Regions from separate parts of the Spongiibacter sp. UBA1325 genome, predicted to be linked through region 1. Evidence: predicted binding sites of a transcription regulator. Region 1 holds the regulator's gene; each other region holds the start of a gene.
What was found. The regulator sigma-54, encoded in region 1, starts transcription at its own class of promoters, with help from an activator protein. The targets are predictions, from matches to a motif close to TGGCACANNNNTTGCNNT.
Positions count from the first base shown of each region.

Region 2: a site for sigma-54 is predicted at 2,574-2,591, ahead of B3K78_RS12460 (CmpA/NrtA family ABC transporter substrate-binding protein). Genes of this name have one in related genera too.
Region 3: a site for sigma-54 is predicted at 2,656-2,673, ahead of B3K78_RS03890 (LruC domain-containing protein). Genes of this name have one in related genera too.

Region 1 is NZ_DBTD01000001.1:27,837-31,886, reverse strand. It holds gene lptC (LPS export ABC transporter periplasmic protein LptC) at 1-303, shown strand, start outside; gene lptA (lipopolysaccharide transport periplasmic protein LptA) at 290-847, shown strand; gene lptB (LPS export ABC transporter ATP-binding protein) at 849-1,574, shown strand; gene B3K78_RS00155 (RNA polymerase factor sigma-54) at 1,718-3,211, shown strand; gene hpf (ribosome hibernation-promoting factor, HPF/YfiA family) at 3,281-3,568, shown strand; gene ptsN (PTS IIA-like nitrogen regulatory protein PtsN) at 3,598-4,047, shown strand; gene rapZ (RNase adapter RapZ) at 4,050-4,050, shown strand, end outside.
Region 2 is NZ_DBTD01000010.1:95,649-99,698, reverse strand. It holds gene miaE (MiaE family protein) at 34-645, shown strand; gene B3K78_RS12465 (ANTAR domain-containing response regulator) at 664-1,230, opposite strand; gene B3K78_RS12460 (CmpA/NrtA family ABC transporter substrate-binding protein) at 1,227-2,525, opposite strand; gene B3K78_RS12455 (UDP-2,3-diacylglucosamine diphosphatase) at 2,725-3,447, opposite strand; gene B3K78_RS12450 (peptidylprolyl isomerase) at 3,451-3,945, opposite strand.
Region 3 is NZ_DBTD01000004.1:218,695-222,744, forward strand. It holds gene B3K78_RS03885 (hypothetical protein) at 1-506, opposite strand, end outside; gene B3K78_RS03890 (LruC domain-containing protein) at 534-2,618, opposite strand; gene B3K78_RS03895 (hypothetical protein) at 2,907-3,374, shown strand; gene B3K78_RS03900 (NAD-glutamate dehydrogenase) at 3,503-4,050, shown strand, end outside.

The sequences.
Region 1 (4,050 bases):
TACATCGGCAATATCGGCGAGCAGCGGCCGTGGACGGCGCAAGCCATTACCGGCACACTGTCACAAAATGGCCAACAACTGCAGTTGCGTGGCAGTGTTGTTGTTGAAGACTTAATTCGCGAAGCGCAAATCCACACAGAGCAACTCAGCATTGACCTGGAGCAAAGCCTGGTTGCGACGGATCAGCCACTGCGACTGCAACTACCCAATGGCGAAACCCAGTCGGAGGGCATGACGGCCGACCTCGTTAACGAGAAAGTCGAGCTGCTCGCGAAGGTAAAAGGATACTATGAACCGCAATAATCTACCCACCTTCGCTATTAGCGCCCTGCTCTGCCTCGCCAGCAGCGTGCATGGCTTGCCCGATGATCGCCGCCAGGCCATCAACCTCAGCTCAGACAAAGCCACCTATGAAAACAATCGCGGCATTTACACGGGCAACGTCAATATGTCGCAGGGCAGCCTGATTATTCGTGCAGACAAGCTGATTATTGTCGAGGCTGACAGAAAAGTAACCAAGGTTATTGCCCATGGCAGCCCCGCCCATTTTGAGCAACAACCCCGCGCCGGGGAAGGCGTCGTGGTCGCCAGTGCTCGACTCATAGAATACAGCCTAAATGCCGAGGAAATCCTGCTGCAAAAAGATGCCACCATCCGACATCAAGGCTCAAAGATCAGTGGCGATCGCATTGTATACAGCGGGCGCAAGCAAATGGTCATTGCCGATGGCGGCAGCCACAAACTCGATGGCAGGGTACAAATGACCCTACAGCCTCAGCAGGGCGTGAGTGATACCGATAGCCCCGCGCCAAGCACCACCCCCGACACCCCGGAGACTCCCCGCTAACATGCCCGTATTGAAAGCCAGCAACCTCGCTAAAGCCTACAAAGGCAGAGAGGTAATCAAAGACGTCTCCCTGAGTATTAACAGCGGTGAAATAGTCGGCTTGTTGGGTCCCAACGGGGCAGGGAAAACAACCTGTTTTTACATGATCGTCGGCATCGTCAACGCCGACCGTGGCCGCATTCAGCTCGACGACAAAGACCTGACACCACTTTCCATCCAGGGTCGGGCCAAACACGGCGTCGGCTACCTCCCTCAGGAAGCATCCATATTTCGGAAGCTGAGCGTCGCTGACAACATCATGGCGATATTGGAGACCCGCAGCGACCTGAATCGCAAGCAACGCAAAGAAAAGCTCGATGCACTGCTACAAGAATTTCACATTGCCCATATTCGCCAATCGCCGGGTATGGCGCTCTCGGGCGGGGAACGGCGCAGAGTAGAAATTGCGCGAGCACTGGCCACCGAGCCCAGTTTTATTCTGCTCGACGAGCCCTTTGCCGGGGTAGACCCCATATCGGTGAACGATATTCAGCAAATTATTCGCCACCTGCAGGCGCGCGGCATCGGCGTCCTGATTACCGACCACAATGTGCGAGAAACCCTCGATATCTGCGAAAAAGCCTACATAGTTGGCGAAGGTCGCATCGTTGCTGAGGGCAATGCCGAGGCCGTACTCAACAACCAAATCGTGCGGGACATCTACCTCGGCGACACATTTACCCTTTGATCAAAAAATCGGCACAGCAATTGCTTTAAACGCCTATTGCAGCGGTGCGGCTGCGGGACTACACTGACCCTGAAGCATCGTCGTTTATGACTACATAACGGCATTTAATCCCTCAGGTATGGTTGTAGTAGAAGTCATTGCCTATGAAACAATCGCTCCAGCTAAAAGTCGGTCAGCAGCTGACCATGACGCCCCAGCTGCAACAGGCGATTCGTTTATTACAGCTCTCCACCCTCGACCTTCAACAGGAAATTCAGTCGGCACTGGACTCCAACCCCCTGCTGGAAGTAGAGGAAGACAGCGACAGCCCGGAACCCCAGAGCAGCAACAGCCAGAGCGAAAGTAACGCCAATGAGGCTGACAGCAAAACGACCTCTGCTGAGGAGGCGCCCAGCAACGACGCCGACAGTGAATGGGCCGAGCGCAGCGACATCCCCGAAGATTTGCCGGTAGACAGCCAGTGGGAAGACGTCTACCAAAGCTCTGCACCAAGCTCCTCCGCGGCCGGTAGCGCCGACGACGACTACAACAATGACTATCGCCACGGCAGCTCAGAGTCGCTCCAGGACCACCTGCGCTGGCAACTCAACCTCAGCCGGCTCTCAGAACTTGACCGCATCGTCGCCGATGCCATCATCGACGCGATCGATGAAAAGGGGCGGCTCACCGTCAGCCCCGAAGAGCTGGTGGACGCCTTCGACGACGACAATATCGAAATAGAAGAAGTGAATGCAGTCCTTCACCTCATCCAGCAGTTTGACCCCCCCGGTGTTGGCGGCCAGGACCTTCAAGAATGCTTGTTAATTCAACTTCGGCAGCTCTCCCCAGACACCCCATACCTGGCTGAAGCGCTGCAGATTGTCGAGCAGCACATGCCGCAGCTCGGCAACCGTGATTACAACCAAATCATGCGTCGCTGCCGGCTAAAAGAAGACCAACTGCGCGACACCCTGGCACTCATTCAAACGCTGAACCCCACTCCTGGTGACTGCGTGGGCAACGACGAAACAGAGTATGTGGTACCAGACGTATTCGTCAGCAAAAAAGAAGGCCGCTGGCTGGTTGAGTTAAACCCGGACATTGCCCCGAAAATACAAATTAACAGCCACTACGCATCGCTCGCCAAAGACAGCGGCACCAGCAGCGACAAAGACTATATTCGCGACAACCTACAGGAAGCGCGCTGGTTCATTAAAAGTCTGCAGAGCCGCAACGAAACACTGATGAAAGTCGCCACCAAAATTGTTGAGTATCAGCGCGGGTTCCTGGAGTACGGCGACGAAGCGATGAAACCGCTAGTGCTCCACGACATCGCCGATGCGGTGAGCATGCATGAATCGACGATCTCACGGGTTACCACGCAAAAATATATGCATACCCCGAGAGGCATCTACGAACTCAAATATTTTTTCTCCAGCCACGTCTCGACCGATACCGGAGGAGAATGCTCCTCCACGGCGATTCGTGCACTAATCAAAAAATTAATTGCCGCAGAAAATCCCAAAAAACCGCTAAGCGACAGCAAAATCACCCAACTGTTGGCCGAGCAAGGCATCAAAGTTGCCCGGCGAACCATTGCAAAGTACAGGGAATCACTAGTCATTCCGCCCTCTAACGAACGGAAAAGACTGGTCTAATAAGGCCCCAAAAGGCCCAAACAACGCGCCGGGAGGCGCCGGATGTTCTCAGCGATGAAGGAGCAAGATATGCAAATAACCGTCAGTGGTCACCATGTTGAAGTTACCCCGGCACTTCGCGATTACGTCAACAACAAACTCGCCAAGCTGCAACGGCACTTCGACAATATCACCAATACCGACGTTACCTTGTCAGTAGAAAAGCTGGTTCAAAAAGCTGAAGCCACCGTACATGTGGCCGGCGCCGATCTGTTCGCCACCTGTGAATCAGAGGATATGTACGCGGCCATCGACAGCCTCACCGACAAGCTCGATCGCCAGCTTATTAAACACAAGGAGAAAAACCTGGGCCACTAAAGGCCCGGGGATGTTCCGGAAACGTAAACATGACCCTTGATTCAATACTCAGCCCCGGACGTACCCACTGCGGTACGTCTGTGGGCAGCAAGAAACGCCTACTGGAACAAATTTCTATTTTTGTCAGTGAGGATAATGCGCAATTCAACGCCGACGAACTGTTCAACGAACTGCTCGCCCGCGAGCGACTCGGAAGCACCGGTATCGGGCACGGGGTTGCGATTCCCCACTGTCGCAGCCAGCAGTGCACCGAAATTACCGGCATGCTGCTTAAACTTGCCGAGCCTATCGACTTCGAAGCGATAGACGACCAACCCGTGGACTTAGTGTTTGCGTTGATCGTCCCTGCCGAAGCACACGACGAACACATTAAAGTGTTGGCAAGCTTGGCCAACGCCTTCAACGATGACGCTTTCCGCCAGCAGCTTCGCAGCGCAGACAGCGACAGCAGTCTTTATGAACGTGCGGTAGCCAGCTAGGCG
Region 2 (4,050 bases), on a different contig from region 1:
GATATACTTCCGCGTTTTTTCAGGGCAGTGAGTATGGCCGTCGACATTTCTGAAATTCTGGATTTTCTCCCTTGTGAGACGCCCAATGAATGGGTTGATGCGGCCTTAGCCCACCCCGAAGAGCTGCTCATTGATCACGCCAACTGCGAAAAAAAGGCCGCGGGCACTGCGCTGAACTTAATGTTTCGCTATGTGGATAAGCTGGATCTTCTCAACAAGATGTCCCGGCTTGCTCGCGAAGAGTTGCGACACTTTGAGCAGGTGCTGGCGATAATGAAAAAACGCGGGGTTGCCTACCGGCATATTTCGTCGGCGCGCTACGCAAATGGTTTACGGGAGCTGTGCCGCAGCAGCGATCCCGGTAAATTAGTGGATATCTTGGTCTGTGGGGCGTTGATAGAGGCCCGCAGTTGTGAGCGTTTTGCGCGGATCGCGCCGGAACTCGATGACGAACTGGGTGCATTCTACCTCTCTCTGCTCAAGTCTGAGTCCCGGCATTTCAAAGACTATTTAAGCCTCGCACAGCGCTATTCAGACGAGCCCATTGCGCCGCGTGTCGCGCTGTTTTGTGAGCGAGAGAAAGAGTTGATTCTCACGCCTGATGAGGTGTTCCGGTTCCATAGCGGGCCGCTGCTCGCAGCCTAAGGTGCCGGCTGAGCTGGTCTAGCCCATGGAGCCGGTGCTGAGCAGTTGATCCGCTAAGTCTTCAACACTGCGGTTTTGTCGCTGTGCATTTTTCTTTAGCAGGGCCTCGGCCTGGTGAGGGGCAAGTGAGAAGTTGTCCACGATGAAGGTGATAGCTTCATGGGTTTTCAGCCGCTGTTTGGATGAAAATTGCGCAGCAGCGACTTCAGTTTGCAACTGCTGATGGCTGTGAAGCTCGCTAATCGCAATATCAATTAACGCTTGCAGCAAACTGTCGCGAAGGCTGCTGATGGCGTACAGGCTGATATCGAGTTCGGCGGCTAGCCGAGCGATCCCCTCAGATGCTCTGCCGAAGAGACTGATAATGGTTTGGGGGCTGTCGCGCCGGGTGTGGGCGACATGTTCGAGCACATCGCGCCGTGGCGAGCCAGTGCGGGCGAAAATGAGCTCCGGTGGCCAGCGCTCCAGCTCATCGTACAGGTCGCTGTCCTTTTCCGTGCTTCTGCATTCGATGCCGGCGCGAGCGAGTGCTGTTGCCAAGTGCTTGGCGTCCTCAGGTGCTAGGTCGATAAGTAGTGCTCTCATCCGCGTGCCGATGCCTGTTGGGGGTTCATAAGTCGCAGTGCCGACAATTCGGGCTCTGGTAGCGGCAGCGCTTCGAGATACTTTAAGGTCCCGCCAACCCCAATGATTTTTCCATCTATAAACTGGTTGGGTCCCAGCTGCTGGGAGTCTGAAAACAGCATTTTCTGAGGCAGATTGCCCTCCGTTTTGCGGTCGATCTGGGGGCTGTCGATTCCCAGGGAGGCGGCGACCTGGCGATATAAGTCGGGTTTGAAAATGGCCCTTGCCGTGTCGTCGAGCTTGATGGGCATTTTTAACAGTTGCCAGCGGTACATTTGTGAGATGTACCAATCAATGTGGCTCAGCCAGGGAAAGTTGGCGCAGTAGCGGTGGAAAACATGGAAGTCGGCCACCTCTTCCGGGGCTTCCCCGTGATGGCGCTGAGAGAAGCCGCGAAGTGATAGCGCAACAGTGTCCTCGGGTAGGGCGATATAGGCAGCTTGACTAATGATCTTGGCGGCGCGACGACGGTTCTCTTTTTTATCCAGCCATTGGCAGGCCCGAAGCAGTGCACGAAGCACTGCTCGGTGGCTGTTGGGATGATGGTGGCTCCATTGCTCAGTGACGGCGAAGACTTTCTCCGGGCTGTTGTTCCACAATTGGTATTTGGTCGCCACGACATGCCCGAGTCGTTGTTGAACGGCCAGCGTATTCCACGGTTCGCCAACACAAAAGCCGTCGATATTACCCTCGCTCAACGCGGTAACCATCTTCGGTGGTGGTACCACGACCAGCTCGACATCGCGCTCGGGGTCGATGCCAGCGCTCGCCAGCCAATAACGCAGCTCAAAACTTTGGGTTGAGCAGGGGTAAACGATGCCCAAGCGCAAGGGCGCCGCTGACGCCTCGCGCACTTGAAGGTGCTGTTTTAGTGCCCCTGCGGCGGCGCTGGGGCAGCGAGCGGAGTGGGGGTCAATAGCGGCCAGGTGTTGGAACAGCTCATTGCTGAGCGTAATGGCATTGCCGTTGAGATCCAGAACCATGCCGCTGACAAAATCGAAACGTGGACCGCCAATGCCGAGTCGGCTGGCCAGTGGCATGGAGGCGAGCATCTGCGCCCCATCCAGAATTCCCAAGCCTACTTTGTCGCGAATGGCGGCCCATGAGGTTTCCCGGCAAAGCTCAACGTCAAGGCCTTCTGCTGCGAAGTAGCCTTTCTCAAAGGCAATGACCAAGGGTGCGCAATCCGTGAGAGGGATGAAGCCCAGCCGCAGGCGCGGCTTTTCTGGCGGTGTTGCCGTTGTGGGGTGGGGCATGCCAAGAGTTCCTGATATTACCGTATTGGTCGTTATATACGGGGTAACTCAGCAATACTTATGCCAGTCTTCTTGGGGGCTTTCGGGGTGCGTTGTGCAGTGTGGGCGCTAATGACGAGCATGCCATACCGCCCCAGTGAAAAAGAAAGTGCGCGAGTTTGGGGCGGCCTTTCGCAAACGCCCAAAAGTGGTGCGCAATTTAGATATCGAAGGCGCGGAGTACGATCTCGCTATCCTTGCAATCGAGCACCCAGCCTTGGCGGTGCCAGTCGCCGAGTACGATGCGTTCGGCTGGCTTGTTGTTAAGGGTAAAAGCATGTCGCGCGGGACGATGAGTGTGGCCGTGAATCAGTCGCTGGCAATGATGCTGGGTCATGATGCGTTCTACCTCTGAGGGCGTGACGTCCATGATATCTTCGGCCTTGTTGCTATTGGCTTCACTGCTGGCGGCGCGCAGCTGTTTGGCGAGGGCGCGGCGCTCGCTAAGACTTTTGCTTAACACCTGTGCCTGCCACTCTGGAGAGCGAGCCATTGCCCGATACTGCATATATTCGGCGTCGCCGGTGCATAGGCTATCGCCATGCATCAACAGCGTGGGCTCGCCGAGTAAGTCGATCACGCAGGGGTCGTCGAGGCGTGTTGCCGAGACCGCTTGGCAAAATGCATCACCGACTAAGAAGTCGCGATTGCCGTGCATAAAATACACTTGGCAGCCGGTATTGCTGAGTTCGAGGAGGGCGGTTTTGACCTGCTCAATCAGGGGGCTACTGTCATCGTCGCCCAGCCAGCTCTCAAAGAAGTCGCCAAGAATGTAGAGCGCGTTCGCCTTGGAGGCGTCGTCTTGCAGAAACTGGCAGAACGCCCGGGTGATATCCGGGCGCTGCTCGTCAAGGTGCAAGTCTGAAATAAACAGACTGCGCATAGCCTAGCCTTGCCACTCCGCTTTTTCGATGATCACATCGTCGGCGGGAACGTCTTGATGACCCGCGGCGCTGGTAGTGCGTACCGCTTTAATTTTTTCAACAACGTCCATACCTTCGCTGACTTTGCCAAATACCGCGTAGCCCCAGCCCTGCATGTTTTTGCCGCTGTGGTTCAGGAAGTCGTTGTCTTTCACATTGATAAAGAATTGCGCGCTGGCAGAGTGTGGGTCCATGGTGCGTGCCATTGCCAAGGTGCCAACAGTGTTTTTGAGGCCATTATCTGCTTCGTTTTCAATGGGCTCGCGGGTTGCTTTTTGTTTCATGCCGGGCTCGAAACCGCCGCCTTGAATCATAAAGCCGTCGATAACGCGGTGGAAGATGGTGCCGTCGTAAAAGCCTTCCTCAACGTACTGCTTAAAATTTTCTGCGGTCTTGGGCGCGTTTTCGAAGTCGAGTTCGATCTTGATGTCACCAAAATTTGTTTTAAAGATAACCATTTGCGTTGATTCTCGCTTATAAGCCGAAATTAAAGCCGCTATAATACGGTTTTTGCATTGGCGGCGAAACCGGGCCTACGTTTGCCGTCGACAACCTTTATGCAT
Region 3 (4,050 bases), on a different contig from region 1:
ATGTCAATAAATTCCTCATCGCGGTACTGCCGCTGCCAGACGCGATGCTGGGTCTGATCCGGGGTATCGAGTTTCCAGATGCTTACCAGCAAGGTGTCGTCAGTATTGCGAGCTTGCACGGTGTAATCGCTGTTTCCTGCGACGTAGGTTTTCAATAGGCAGCTTTTTAAGTCGACGTCGAAGCCGTCGGCATTTTCGCTGTAGTTGCGGCAAATAGTCAGGAATTCATTGCCACCGCTGTCGCCAATGTAACTGGTGACGGTCAGCGTGTAGTCTTGGCGAAGATCAAAGCCCTCGGGCACTTGTAAATCGGCGGTGGTTTCCGCGGGCGGCTGCGGTTCGTCGACAGCGACGGGCTGCTGAACGGGCGTTGGGGTGATGTTTGCGCTGTCGCTGTCGGCAGTACTTGCCGTATTGTTTCCACCGCCGCCGCCACCACCTCCACCACCACAGGCGGTAATGGCAAGGCTAAGGCAGAGTGGTGCGATAAGTGAGTGGCTGCTCATAATAGTGACCTCGGTGTGTCGCCGTGTTTAGCGGTTGAAAATGTTTTTGGTGTTGGCGTTCTCACGGTTGTACCAGTCCAGGTGTTCTTTTCCCGACGAGCGTATGTGGTCGTGGAATTTGGGGTAGGCGTAGTGAATGTCCATGTACTCTGAGGGGTAATCCCATTTTGCCGGTATGTTCATTGCCCAGGGCATGTTGTTTTGGTTGACGTAGTACACGTTGGTATTGCTGGCGTCGTCACCTCTGCCAAGAAAATCCTGTTGAAAGGCGCTTGTTGGGGCCATACCCCTGAGATGAATTTCGAAGCGGCGTCCCGGTGCTTCTCCAAACAGATAGTTTCTTGTGTAGCCTGGCGTGGCGAAAAGAAATGGGTCGAAGGGGAAGTCGCCAAGGCGCTCTGATGGCACGCCTGTTTGCAGTGTGATCGTGGCACTAAAACGCATTTGTATGTTCGAACCGCAGCCGGGCTCGGTGCGGTAGTAGCGGCAGTTTTCCCCCGGGGTGGTGTATTGGTGAAGATCCTCTGCGATGATCACAATGGCGTCATCTTGATCTGGCTCCATGACGCTGGCTTGTGGAAGGCCGTTGATCGATAGGTGGCTCAGTGCTTCGATAACATCGTCGCGGTTAAGTCCGGGAAGGCGGAAAGCAAAGCCATTGTGGTAACTCGCGCCATGGGCGACGATTTCCCCTTCTATCTCGATATGGGTCAGCGAGTCGCCGAGTTGGTGTTTGGCTAAGCGGTATTGAATGACCACATCATTCATATCGTAGTCGCCCATCAGCGGCCAATTATCCTCAAAGGCCAGTGTCGCGCGGTCGTTTTCACCGGGGTAAAAAATGGTGGTGGCGGGCTGTTCTGCAATCTCAATGGCGTAATCTTCCACCTCGCCGTCGGGTGCACCGCCCTGACTGGTCAGCCCGGGTGTGGTACTCAAGCGAAAGCGCATCCAGCTTTCACCGATCGCTGCATCGGTGGGGGCGGTATAGGAGAGCATTGCCGTTCCGGCCGCGACTGGATGGTCCACCAACCACTGTTCGTCGCCGCTGAAATTGCCGTCGCCATTCCAATCCGCCCAGGCACTGAGCAAACCTGCGCCGCTGCTTTCAACTGACACTAATGCGCTTTTCCCACGCAGAGGCGTATTAAGAAAGGCAACGCCATCATTCTCGGTTGTCGCGTTGCCTAGTTCGGACAGCTTGGCATCGGCTTCGTAGCTGATGCTCGCGCCCAGATAGAGCTCGCCGTTGCCCTTGGCATGGCGGGCACCGTTGTTTTGCAGCGAGCTAGCATAGCTGTCCGGAGCGCTGCCGAAATCCGCGATGGCGATGCCGCTGGTAACGATAGGGGCCAGCGCACACCGGGCGCCATCGTTGTTGCTGGAGGCCGGGCCGGAGGCAAAGCGAACGGCTTTCGGCGTGCTTTGTGAAACGTCAATTTGGAAAATGAGGCCATCGTTGTTGCGGGAAATATAGAGGTTGCCATCAACGTCGAAATAGGCGGCGCCAAACGTTCCTGATTCGCCGGTATTGCCGAGCTTTTCAGCGGTGTTGTTCGAAATATCTATCTTCCAAAGTGCGCCTTGGTTATCCACGGCATAGACCATGCCGTTGCTGGGGTGGAAGGCCATATCGTAAATCTTGAGATTCAGTGCCGCGCCGGAAATAACTTTCTGCAGCGATAGATAGTCATCGCTGAGACTGTCCAACGAGAGCCGATACAGACCGTAATCGCTACCGCTTCGGTAGAAGTAGTAGGCGTTTTCCGTGGGCGATATATCACCGACAAAAAAACTTAAGCCCTGCATATTGGCATTGAGTTCCGCCACGCTGTTGTCAGCGCCAAGGCGGCTGATAGAGCCCGTTTCGTAGTTGTAGGCGTAGAGATAGCTGTCACTTAAATTGAAGGCGAGGGCATTCATTTTGGCACTCGTCCAACCCGGCGTGCTCAGCGGCTTACTGAAGCCGGTGGCGAGATCGACGCTGTACAGCTGCGCCACCCTGTCTTGAATAAGAAAGGCCTCCCCGGGGCAGCGCTCAAAGGGCAGGGCATACGTCAGCGAGGTGGTGCATGAAAGCAGGCTTACAAGGCCCAGAATTTTGCGTTTCATATTGGTCATCACTTATTCGTTGGCAGATGTCCTACTAATCGCAAAATTGATACCAATTAAAAAATCCTTTTATTTCATGGGTTTGGGGTTTTTGGCGGGAAGCTCTATCGGTTTTTCGCAAATTGCGACGCTAAATGCGTAGTCCCTCGCTCAAGTGGGCGGTGTTGTGAACCGAGTGGCGCTGAGGGCGGGCCTGGTCCGGCAGGCACAAAAGTGTGGAGGTTAGGTGCTTCAGTTGGGGTTAAGGCAAACCTGATTAGGCTAAAAACTCTAATGGAGGATATAGCGATGAACAAGACAGGTAGAGTGTCGTCAGAAAACCATCTATTGGCGGCGGTGGTCGTGTTGTTGGTCGGCACAATGGCATTGCCAAGCCAGGCGCGTGCCGACAATGCTGAGGTTGCTGCCGCGGTGTTGCTGGGTGCCGCAGTGGTTTACGCCGCGCACGATAGCGACGCCAGATATGTGCACCGTCACCATGCACATTGTGGTCACCGGGTGGCGAAGCACCCTAATTACCGGCGCGGTTATCAGCATGCCTATCGATCCGGCTATCGAGATGGCTACGATGATGGCGCTTACGATTACAGCCGCCCCCACTATGGCAAACACCATCACAAACGCGACTATTGGCGTCACCACAGCAGCCGCTACGACCGGCACTATCACAAGGGCGGCCACCGTCCCCACAAAAACCACCGGGTTCATGGTAAGGGTAATGACTGGAACACGCGGGTGATTATTCGCGAATACTAATGCGCCTTTGCTGCCATGTGTGACGGCGCTTGCGGCCTTGCGGGCGGCCTGCCAGACAGCTGCTAGACTCAGGTTGAGCGGCGTGTCTGGCAGGCCGCTTTGCTTTTTTGCAGAGTGAGACCGTTGATATGACTAACCTGAACATTAGGCAGCAATTACTCAAGCGTATCGCAACGGTTGCGGATAAACAGCTGGATGGGAGTGACGCGAAGGTTTTTCGTCAGTTTCTCGATCAGGTGGTACATGTTCACCCTGACGAGAGCCAGCTGAGTTGGGAAGCTGATGCTAACTTCGGTTTGTTATATGGCTTGTATGACTTTGTCTCCCAGCGCGCTGAATCGGAGTCATTGGTCAAAGTCTTTAATCCGGACCTGGAAAGCGACGGTTGGTTAAGTAAGCACACCGTAATCTACTACTGCCAGCCCGATCGCCCATTTCTCGTTGATTCTCTGCGTATCGCGTTGAATAACTCCAATCTCAATGTGCACGTGTTTGAGAGCAACTTAATGTGGGTTGAACGCAGCCCTGAGGGAATATTGGAGTCGCTCTCGACGAGTCGCAATAGTGACGCCTGTTGCGAAAGTGTCGGCTATGTATTGATAGACACCTGCAGTGATCAGGGCGTGCTTCATGCATTGACTTCCGATCTGCGCACCGCCAGTGACGACGTTGAGCG